Regions from separate parts of the Streptomyces spororaveus genome, predicted to be linked through region 2. Evidence: riboswitches for the same ligand, from Rfam matches in the RefSeq annotation. Region 2 holds a riboswitch; the other holds the start of a gene.
The links. A riboswitch is a leader RNA that binds a small molecule or an ion and turns the genes downstream of it on or off. The one in region 2 is predicted to bind glycine.
Positions count from the first base shown of each region.

Region 1: it holds a riboswitch for glycine, as region 2 does, so the genes downstream of both, gcvP (aminomethyl-transferring glycine dehydrogenase) here and gcvT (glycine cleavage system aminomethyltransferase GcvT) in region 2, are expected to answer to the same signal.

Region 1 covers NZ_BNED01000005.1:6,970,408-6,975,094, reverse strand. The annotation lists gene Sspor_RS34085 (DUF5999 family protein) at 1-165, shown strand, start outside; gene gcvP (aminomethyl-transferring glycine dehydrogenase) at 289-3,174, opposite strand; glycine riboswitch at 3,370-3,468, opposite strand; gene Sspor_RS34075 (PRC-barrel domain-containing protein) at 3,582-3,947, shown strand; gene Sspor_RS34070 (DNA polymerase IV) at 4,106-4,687, opposite strand, start outside.
Region 2 covers NZ_BNED01000005.1:2,914,794-2,919,480, reverse strand. The annotation lists gene gcvH (glycine cleavage system protein GcvH) at 1-312, opposite strand, end outside; gene gcvT (glycine cleavage system aminomethyltransferase GcvT) at 418-1,533, opposite strand; glycine riboswitch at 1,709-1,812, opposite strand; gene Sspor_RS15195 (AAA family ATPase) at 2,019-2,675, shown strand; gene Sspor_RS15190 (enhanced serine sensitivity protein SseB) at 2,765-3,502, shown strand; gene Sspor_RS15185 (enhanced serine sensitivity protein SseB C-terminal domain-containing protein) at 3,598-4,338, shown strand.

The sequences.
Region 1 (4,687 bases), 4.1 Mb from region 2:
CCGTCAGCCGAATCCGCCGACCGGGAGGCCGCTCGCCCGGTGGCCAACCACCCGGAGCAGGGCTGGAGCCTGCTGTGCAATGGCGTCCTGCTCTTCGAGGACACCGGTGAACTGCTGCCGGACGGCCAGATCATCGCCCCGCACCGCCCGCTCGCGGCGGCCTGAGCAACCGAGACGTCCGGCCGACCGTAGCAAAAGACGAAGGGGCCGGTCCGGGAGACTCTCCCGGACCGGCCCCTTGTTCACGTCGTACGACCGTCATACGTGAGTCGTACGACGGCGTTCACCTCAGGCGTCGTACTCGTCCAGCGGCGGGCAGGAGCACACCAGGTTCCGGTCGCCGAACGCACCGTCGATGCGGCGCACCGGCGGCCAGTACTTCTCGGCGGCCGTGACGCCGGCCGGGAAGACGGCCTCGTCCCGGGAGTACGGGTGGTTCCACTCGCCGCCCAGCGCCGCCGCGGTGTGCGGGGCGTTGGCCAGCGGGTTGTCATCCAGCGGCCACTCGCCACCCGCGACCCGCTCGATCTCGCCGCGGATGGCGATCATCGCGTCGCAGAAGCGGTCGATCTCGGCGAGGTCCTCGGACTCCGTCGGCTCGATCATCAGCGTGCCGGCGACCGGGAAGGACATGGTCGGCGCGTGGAAGCCGTAGTCGATCAGTCGCTTGGCGATGTCGTCCACGCTCACGCCCGTGGCCTTCGACAGCGGGCGCAGGTCGATGATGCACTCGTGCGCGACCAGGTTGCCCGGGCCGGTGTAGAGCACCGGGTAGTGCGGCTCCAGGCGCTTGGCGATGTAGTTGGCGCCGAGCACGGCCACCTGGGTGGCGCGCTTGAGGCCCTCGCCGCCCATCAGGCGCACGTACGACCACGAGATCGGCAGGATGCCCGCCGAGCCCCACGGGGCGGCCGAGATCGGGCCGACGCCCGTCTCCGGGCCCGCGGTGGGCTGGAGCGGGTGGTTGGGCAGGTACGGGGCCAGGTGGGCCCGGACACCGACCGGGCCGACGCCCGGGCCGCCGCCGCCGTGCGGGATGCAGAAGGTCTTGTGCAGGTTCAGGTGCGAGACGTCGCCGCCGAAGTGACCCGGCTTGGCCAGGCCCACCAGGGCGTTCAGGTTGGCACCGTCGACGTAGACCTGGCCGCCCGCCTCGTGCACCTGGGCGCAGATGTCGGCGACGTGCTCCTCGAACACACCGTGCGTCGAGGGGTACGTGATCATCAGCACGGCGAGCTCGTCGCGGTGCTGCTCGATCTTGGCGCGCAGGTCGGCCGCGTCCACCTCGCCGTCGTCGGCGGTCTTGACGACGACGACCTTCATCCCGGCCATCACGGCGCTGGCGGCGTTGGTGCCGTGCGCCGAGGACGGGATCAGGCAGATGGTGCGCTGCTCGTCGCCGTTCGCGCGGTGGTAGGCACGGACGGCCAGCAGGCCCGCGAGCTCACCCTGGGAGCCGGCGTTCGGCTGGATGGAGACCTTGTCGTAGCCGGTCACCTCGCAGAGACGTTCCTCCAGCTCGGTGATGAGCGTGAGGTAGCCCTCGGCCTGCTCCACCGGCGCGAAGGGGTGCAGCTGACCGAACTCGGGCCAGGTCACCGGCTCCATCTCGGTGGTCGCGTTGAGCTTCATGGTGCAGGAGCCCAGCGGGATCATGCCGCGGTCCAGCGCGTAGTCCTTGTCCGAGAGCTTGCGCAGGTAGCGCAGCATCGCGGTCTCGGAGCGGTGCTGGTGGAAGACCGGGTGCGTCAGGTACGCGTCCGAGCGCAGCAGGCCCTCGGGCAGGGTGTCGGCCGTGTCCGCGTCCAGCGCCTCGATGTCCGCGGTGACGCCGAAGGCGGCCCAGACGGCCTCGATGTCGGCGCGCAGGGTGGTCTCGTCGCAGGCGACGGAGACCAGGTCGGCGTCGGCCTGGAACAGGTTGACGCCGCCCTCGCGGGCTGCGGCGACGACCTCGGCCGCACGGCCCGGGACGCGGGCGGTGATGGTGTCGAAGTACGAGCCGTGCACGATCTCGACCCCGCCGGCCTTCAGACCCGCGGCGAGCAGGGTGGCGTAGCGGTGGGTGCGGCTCGCGATCGTCCGCAGGCCGTCCGGGCCGTGGTAGACGGCGTACATGCCGGCCATGACGGCGAGCAGCACCTGCGCGGTACAGATGTTGCTGGTGGCCTTCTCACGGCGGATGTGCTGCTCACGGGTCTGCAGCGCCAGGCGGTACGCCTTGTTGCCGTCCGCGTCCACGGAGACGCCGACGAGGCGGCCGGGCAGCGAGCGGGCGTGCTTGTCCTGGACGGCCATGTAGCCGGCGTGCGGTCCGCCGAAGCCCATCGGGACACCGAAGCGCTGGGTGGTGCCGACGGCGATGTCCGCGCCGAGCGCGCCCGGGGAGGTCAGCAGGGTCAGCGCGAGCAGGTCGGCGGAGACGGCGACGATGGCGCCGAGCTCGTGCGCCTGGTCGATGACCGGCTTGATGTCCCGGACGGCACCGGAGGCACCCGGGTACTGGACCAGGACGCCGTAGATGCCGCGCTCGGCGACCTCGGCCGGGATACCGGCGGACAGGTCCGCGACGACGACCTCGATGCCGATCGGCTCGGCGCGGGTCTCGATGACGGCGATGGTCTGCGGCAGCGCGTCGGCGTCCACCAGGAAGATGTTGCCCTTGGCCCTGCCCACGCGGCGGGCCAGGGTCATGGCCTCGGCGGCCGCGGTGCCCTCGTCGAGCAGCGAGGCGCCCGAGGTCGGCAGGCCGGTCAGCTCGGCGACGACGGTCTGGAAGTTCAGGAGCGCTTCGAGGCGGCCCTGGGAGATCTCCGGCTGGTAGGGCGTGTACGCCGTGTACCAGGCCGGGTTCTCCATGACGTTGCGGAGGATCACCGGCGGCGTGAAGGTCCCGTAGTAGCCGAGACCGATCATCGGCGAGAGGACCTGGTTGCGGTCGGCGAGCGAGCGCAGCTCGGCCAGCACCTCGGCCTCGGTGCGCGCCTCGGGCAGGTCGAGCGCCTCGGCGGTCTTGATCACATCCGGTACCGCGGCAGCGGTCAGTTCGTCCAGGGAGCCGTAGCCCACCTGGGCGAGCATCTTCGCCTGCGCCTCGGCATCCGGGCCGATGTGGCGCTGTTCGAAGGGGATGCCTCGCTCCAGCTGGGAGAGCGGAATGCGGTTGGCGGTCATGTACGGAGGCCTCCTGGTCGTATGACCTGCGAGGGGCACCACGGCGCTGGCACCCGGACGGCCTCCCCCTCTGTCATCTGCACCTGAGAGTTTCACCGGAGTCACGGGGGTCGCCCGAGAGGTCCGGCTTTCACCGTCGGTGAGGAGGGGGACCGGCACTGCGCGCCCGGTACCCGCCCTGCTTTCCAGAGTGGCCTCGTCCGTGCGGTACGTATGCCTGAGAGATTCCGGGGAGGATTTGCTCCTTCGGCGCCTCCGTCTCGTTCACTCGGAGGACTCTCCCGCACAGGGTCGACAGCCGTTCACCAGCGTACCAGCGAGGATCTGGACCCTCCCCCGAGTGGCCTCCGCTGCGGATATGCACTTCTGTAGTCATTACGGAGCAGTTGCGACCTTTTGGAGGGACCGTGCAGACCGACATCGATCCGCGCAGCCTGATCGGCCGCAAGGCGTTCGACCGCAATGGCACCAAGATCGGCACGATCGACGAGGTCTACCTCGACGATGCCACGGGCGTGCCGGAGTGGGCCGCGGTCCGGACGGGGCTCTTCAGCCGGGACGCCTTCGTCCCGCTGGAGCCGAGCGAGCTGGTGGGCGACACCCTCCGGGTGCCCTTCGAACGCGCGCTGATCAGGGACGCCCCGGACTTCGGCGTCGGGCGCCACCTCTCCCCCGAGCAGGAGCTGCAGCTCTACCACCACTACGGGCTGGACACGACCCTCCCCGCGGACTTCAACCGCGATTTCGGCCGCCTGGCGGGTGACGAGAGCTAGGGGGTGTCTTGTCGATCAGGGTGGATCAGGGAGCGGTGGCCGGTGCCGTGCATGGCAAGGCGGACGAGGGAGGCGACGCGGAGCGTCGCCGACCGAGGACAACGCGGCGAGGCGCGGCACCGGCCACCGCGAGCCCGCCCTGATCGGCAAGACACCCGCTAGGGGGTGTCCCCCACCAGTGGGAGCGGATCGGACGGCTCCAGCTCGGGGTCGTCCACCCGGAAGGTCCGCACCCGGCCGGGCTCCGATCCGGGCTGCTCGAACCGCACGGTCACCCGCCCGACGCCACTGCCCTGCACCCATCCGGGCCCGTACACGGAATGCCGCACGTCGCTCCCGGCCGTCCAGCGGCGTTCAGGGGCCGGTTCGGGCGCCCCTGGCGGCCCGGCCGCCTCCTGGGCCCCCTCGGTCTCCGCCGGGGCGGCAACGGCCGCCGCCTGCCCTCCGACCCCGCCCGCTCCGTCAGCCCCGCCCGCTCCTTCCGCTCCGTCCGATCCTTCCGCTCCGTCCGATCCTTCCGCCACGTCCGGCTCAGCGGCGAGCGACTGTGCGAACAGGTCCTCCTGCGTGTAGTCCGCCAGGCCGCTCACCCCCACGCCCAGCAGCCGCACCCCACCCGTGGTGTCCACGCCCTCCAGCAGCCGTGCCGCCGCCTCCCGCACGACCGCCGGGTCGTCCGTGGGCCCGCGCAGGGTCTCGGACCGGGTCAGCGTGGAGAAGTCGTACCGCCGCACCTTGAG
Region 2 (4,687 bases):
CACCTTGAACAGCCAGCCGCCCTCGAACGGGGCGGTGTTCACGAGCGCCGGGTCGTCCACGACGTCCTGGTTGGCCTCGACGATCTCGCCGGAGACCGGGGAGTAGAGGTCGGAGACCGACTTGGTCGACTCCAGCTCGCCACAGGTCTCGCCCTCGGTGACGGTGTCGCCGACCGCGGGGAGCTGGGCGTAGACGACGTCACCGAGCGCGTTGGCCGCGAACTCCGTGATGCCGACCGTCGCGACGCCGTCCACGACGTCGGACAGCCACTCGTGCTCCTTGGTGTAACGCAGATTCTCGGGGGTGCTCATGACCTGATTCTCCTGGATGCGGGGGAGTGGATACGAACTGCGGTCTTGGGTACTGAGACGGCGCGCCGCACCGGTACCGGGACGGCGGACGTCGTGCGCGGAGGGCTACTTCTGCCGCTTGTAGAACGGCAGCGCCACGACCTCGTACGGCTCATGCGTACCGCGAATGTCGACGCCGACGCCGGAGGCGCCGGGCGCGGCGTGCTCCGCGTCCACGTACGCCATCGCGATCGGCTTGCCCAGCGTCGGCGACGGGGCGCCCGAGGTGACCTCGCCGACGACCTCTCCGCCGAACGTGACGGGGAAGCCGGCGCGCGGGACGCGGCGGCCCTCGGCGATCAGGCCGACCAGCTTGCGCGGCGCCTTGGTCGCGGCCTTCTCGGCGGCGGCCTCCAGCGCGGCGCGGCCCACGAAGTCGCCCTCCTTCTCGAACTTCACGACCCGGCCCAGACCCGCGTCGAACGGGGTGAGGGCGGTGGTCAGCTCGTGCCCGTACAGCGGCATGCCCGCTTCCAGGCGCAGGGTGTCGCGGCAGGACAGGCCGGCCGGGACCAGGCCGACGCCCTCGCCCGCCTTGGTCAGCGCCTGCCACAGCGCCACGGCGTGCTCGGGGGCGACGAACAGCTCGAAGCCGTCCTCGCCCGTGTAGCCGGTGCGCGCGATGAGCGCGGGCACGCCCGCGACGGTGCCCGGCAGGCCGGCGTAGTACTTCAGGCCGTCCAGGTCGGCGTCGGTCAGGGACGCCAGGATGCCGGGGGACTCCGGGCCCTGCACCGCGAGCAGAGCGTACGCGTCGCGGTCGTCGCGGACCTCGGTGTCGAAGCCGGCGGCGCGCTCCGTCAGCGCGTCCAGCACGACCTGGGCGTTGGAGGCGTTGGCGACGACCATGTACTCGGTCTCGCCGAGGCGGTAGACGATCAGGTCGTCGACGATCCCGCCGTCCTCCTGGCAGATGTGCGTGTAGCGGGCGCGGCCGACACCGACGGTGGAGATGTTGCCGACCAGCGCGTAGTCCAGGGCCTTGACGGCCTCCGGGCCGGTCAGCGTGATCTCGCCCATGTGGGACAGGTCGAAGAGACCGGCCCTGGTGCGTACGGCGTTGTGCTCGTCGCGCTCACTGGCGTACCGCAGCGGCATGTCCCAGCCCGCGAAATCGGTCATGGTCGCACCGAGCGAGCGGTGCAGCGCATCGAGGGCGGTCAGGCGGGGGGCAGTGCTCATGGGTGTGGCTCCCGGGTCCCAGGGCATCGACATGACATGACGAGGACGTTCCTCCCCATCTGTCATCGGAACCTGAGAGGTTCGCCGAGAGTTCCGCCGATCCAGCGATCGCCGGGTCTTCTCATCGACTTGCACCTTGGGTGGAGCTGCGCAGCAGCTCGCTTTTCAGATCTGCCTCATCCACGCGGTACGGGGCCTGAGAGATTCAAGGGAGGTTCTTGCTCCTTCGGCGCCCGCGCACGGCCTTGCGGCGTGCCGGGACTCTCCCGCGCGGATTCAAGCGGCCGGTATGCAGTTGGTCCAGATGGCGCACATCATTGCACGCCATGCCCGAGATCGGGCGGCGGGGTCCGAAAGTTCGTACGGCTCTCCGAAGGGCCGGACCGGAACCGGGACCGCCGGATTACCGTCTCTTTACACTCAGTGGGCAAGGGTCCCGGTGACCCGATTCGGGGGAGGCGAACACTGTGCGGAGATTCGGAGTGGTGACGACGACGGGAACCGTGGAGGCGGTGCCGGCGCAGCGCGGCGCGCGCGGGCGCGGCAGGGCGGCCGACGCCGGCCTCGGCCTCGTACGTGACCTGCGCGGACCGGCCGTGCGCGCCCCGCACCGGCTCGGCTTCGCCGCCGGGGACATCGTCGTGGTGTCCGGTCTGCCCGGCGGTGGCAAGAGCACGCTGATCAAGCGGGCGGCCGCCGAGGCCGGGGCCGTCGACTCCCAGGACACCCGTGAGCGCTGGGAGCGCACCATGCCCGCGGCGCTGCCGTACGCGGTGTACCGGCCGCTGGTGCGCGCCGCGCACTACTGGGGGCTGTGGCGGATCCTGCGCTCCGGGGCCTCTGTGGTCGTCCACGACTGCGGTACGCAGTCCTGGGTACGCGGCCTGCTCGCCGCCGCCGCGCGCCGCCGGGGCCGGTCCCTGCACCTGCTCCTGCTGGACAGCAGCCCCGAGGAGGCCCTCTCCGGCCAGACGGCGCGCGGCCGCCGGGTCTCCGCCTACGCCTTCGCCCGCCACCGCGGCGCGGTGACCCGCCTGCTCCGCGAGGCCGAAGCGGGCCGGCCGCCCGCGGGCTGCGCCTCCGCGACCCTGCTCGACCGCCGCTCGGCCGCGGCCGTGACCAGGATCCACTTCCACGGCTGAGTCCCGGGGCGCAACCCCGGCAGCGGCGCCCGGCCGGGGGCGGATAGCCTCGGCACGACACACCGCGGAACCGACGGAGGCAAGGGCAGATGCAGGGCAGCGGCTGGCCGGGGAATGAGCTGGAGCAGGTGCTCGGGGCGGCGCTCGGGCAGCCGGACGCCGGGGGGCGGATCCTGGAGGTCCTCGGGCGCAGCCAGGTGTGGGTGCCGCTGCCGGGCGGGGCCGCACCGGCCACGACGGCCGGCCTCGACCTTCCCACCATGGACATCGGCGGGGCGGCGTACGTCCCCGTGTACAGCTCCGAGGCCCAGTTCCTCGCCTGCGTCGGCCCCGGCATGGACTTCACGGTGGCCCCCGCCGTCGAGTTCGCCCGCGGCCTGCCCCCGCAGCTCGGCATCGCCCTCAATCCCGAGGGCGCCGTCGGCGTACCGCTCCCGCCGCCCGCCGTCGCGGAGCTCTGCCGCAGCGGGCGGACCGCGCTCGACGGCCCGGCCACCGGCGGCCGGGTCCGGCTCTACGAGCCCGACTGGCAGGACGACCCGGTGGATTTCCTGGCGGCCGCCACCGAGGAGTTCCGGGCCACCGGGGTGGTCGCCGCCGCGCACCGCTGCCTCGCCAGCGTCGAGGGCGGGGCGCCCCAGCTGTTCGTCGGTGTCCGCCTGGTGGGATGGGAACCCGAGATGCAGAGCGCCCCGATGGAGGCCCTCGGACGGGCCCTGACGCGCGTCCCGCCGCCGTGGCCCGTGCAGTTGATCCTGCTCGACGCCGTCCAGGACCCGGTCACGGACTGGATTCGTGAGCGCGTACGCCCCTTCTACCTGTCGTAGGGCCGCTTAAGCTGGTGACATCTCCTGGCCCGCACGCGCGACTGCCGGTTCGGAGGACAGGCATGGAGCGACGGGCGGACGAAGAGGGGTTCCGGGTGAGTGCGTCAGGCACGGCCGCGGCCGGGCAGGTCGAGCACATGATGCGCCAGGTGACTCCCGGGCGCTACGAGAGTTACGAGTCACTCCTGCACGCCCTCGCCGAGGGCAGGCTGTGGATGCTGCTCTGGCAGGGGCAGCCGGGCTCCCCGGACGCCCAGTACGGCGGTATGGAGGTCGAGAGCCTCGGCTACGCGCCCTGCGTCACCTCCCCCCAGGAGCTGGCCGCCAGCGGCTGGAACCGGGGCTACGAGGTGGTCACCGGGCGCGACATCGCCCGCGCGCTGTACCCGGACCGCTGGGGCCTGTGGCTCAACCCGCACGCCCAGGGCGGCGGCCTCGGCGTGCCCTGGGCCGACCTGCGCCGGATCGCCACCGGCCTGGACCGGATGCCGGCCGGCCCGCTGCGCCTGTCCGAGCCCGCGATCGAGCTCCCGCAGTTCTACGGGCTGCTGACCCAGCACGCCCACCGCACACCGGCCGTGCGGTCGCTGCGCCGCGCGTGGGTGCAGCCCGCGCTCGGCTCCCCGTACCTCGCGGTCGGGCTCGACCTGTACGACGCCTCCGCGCCCGCTCTGGAATCCGTACGGGAGATGATGCGGCAGTCGGTCGGGGTGGTCCCCGAGGGCGTCCCGGTGTGCACGGTCGCACTCGGCGACGAGCACGACCCCGTCGCCATGTGGCTGCGCGCGCAGACCCGGCCCTTCTACGACCGCGAGGGCCAGGCGCCGGCGTACTGACGCGATATCCGGATACCGAGACATCCTTCTCGAAGGCCGCACCGATCCCATCGGTGCGGCCTTCGGCATATCCGGTGAATCCGCCCAGGATCCATGCCCGAATGGGCAGTTGGGCCGGATGTCCGTTCCGTGCAGAACGGGAGGTGTTTCACCGCTCAACAGATCCCGGGGTTCGGATAACGGAAGGTGTAGGCCTAGATCACGGTTGCGCATCACATCACCGGGGGGTCTGGCGGGCGCTCGAGAGGGCGTTGAAGACTCCACCCCACCGAAGGCCGGGCAACCGGGCCCACCGCAAGGAACAGCTCGTCAGGCTGACTTCGGACTCGCCGTACACCCAAGCCGACGC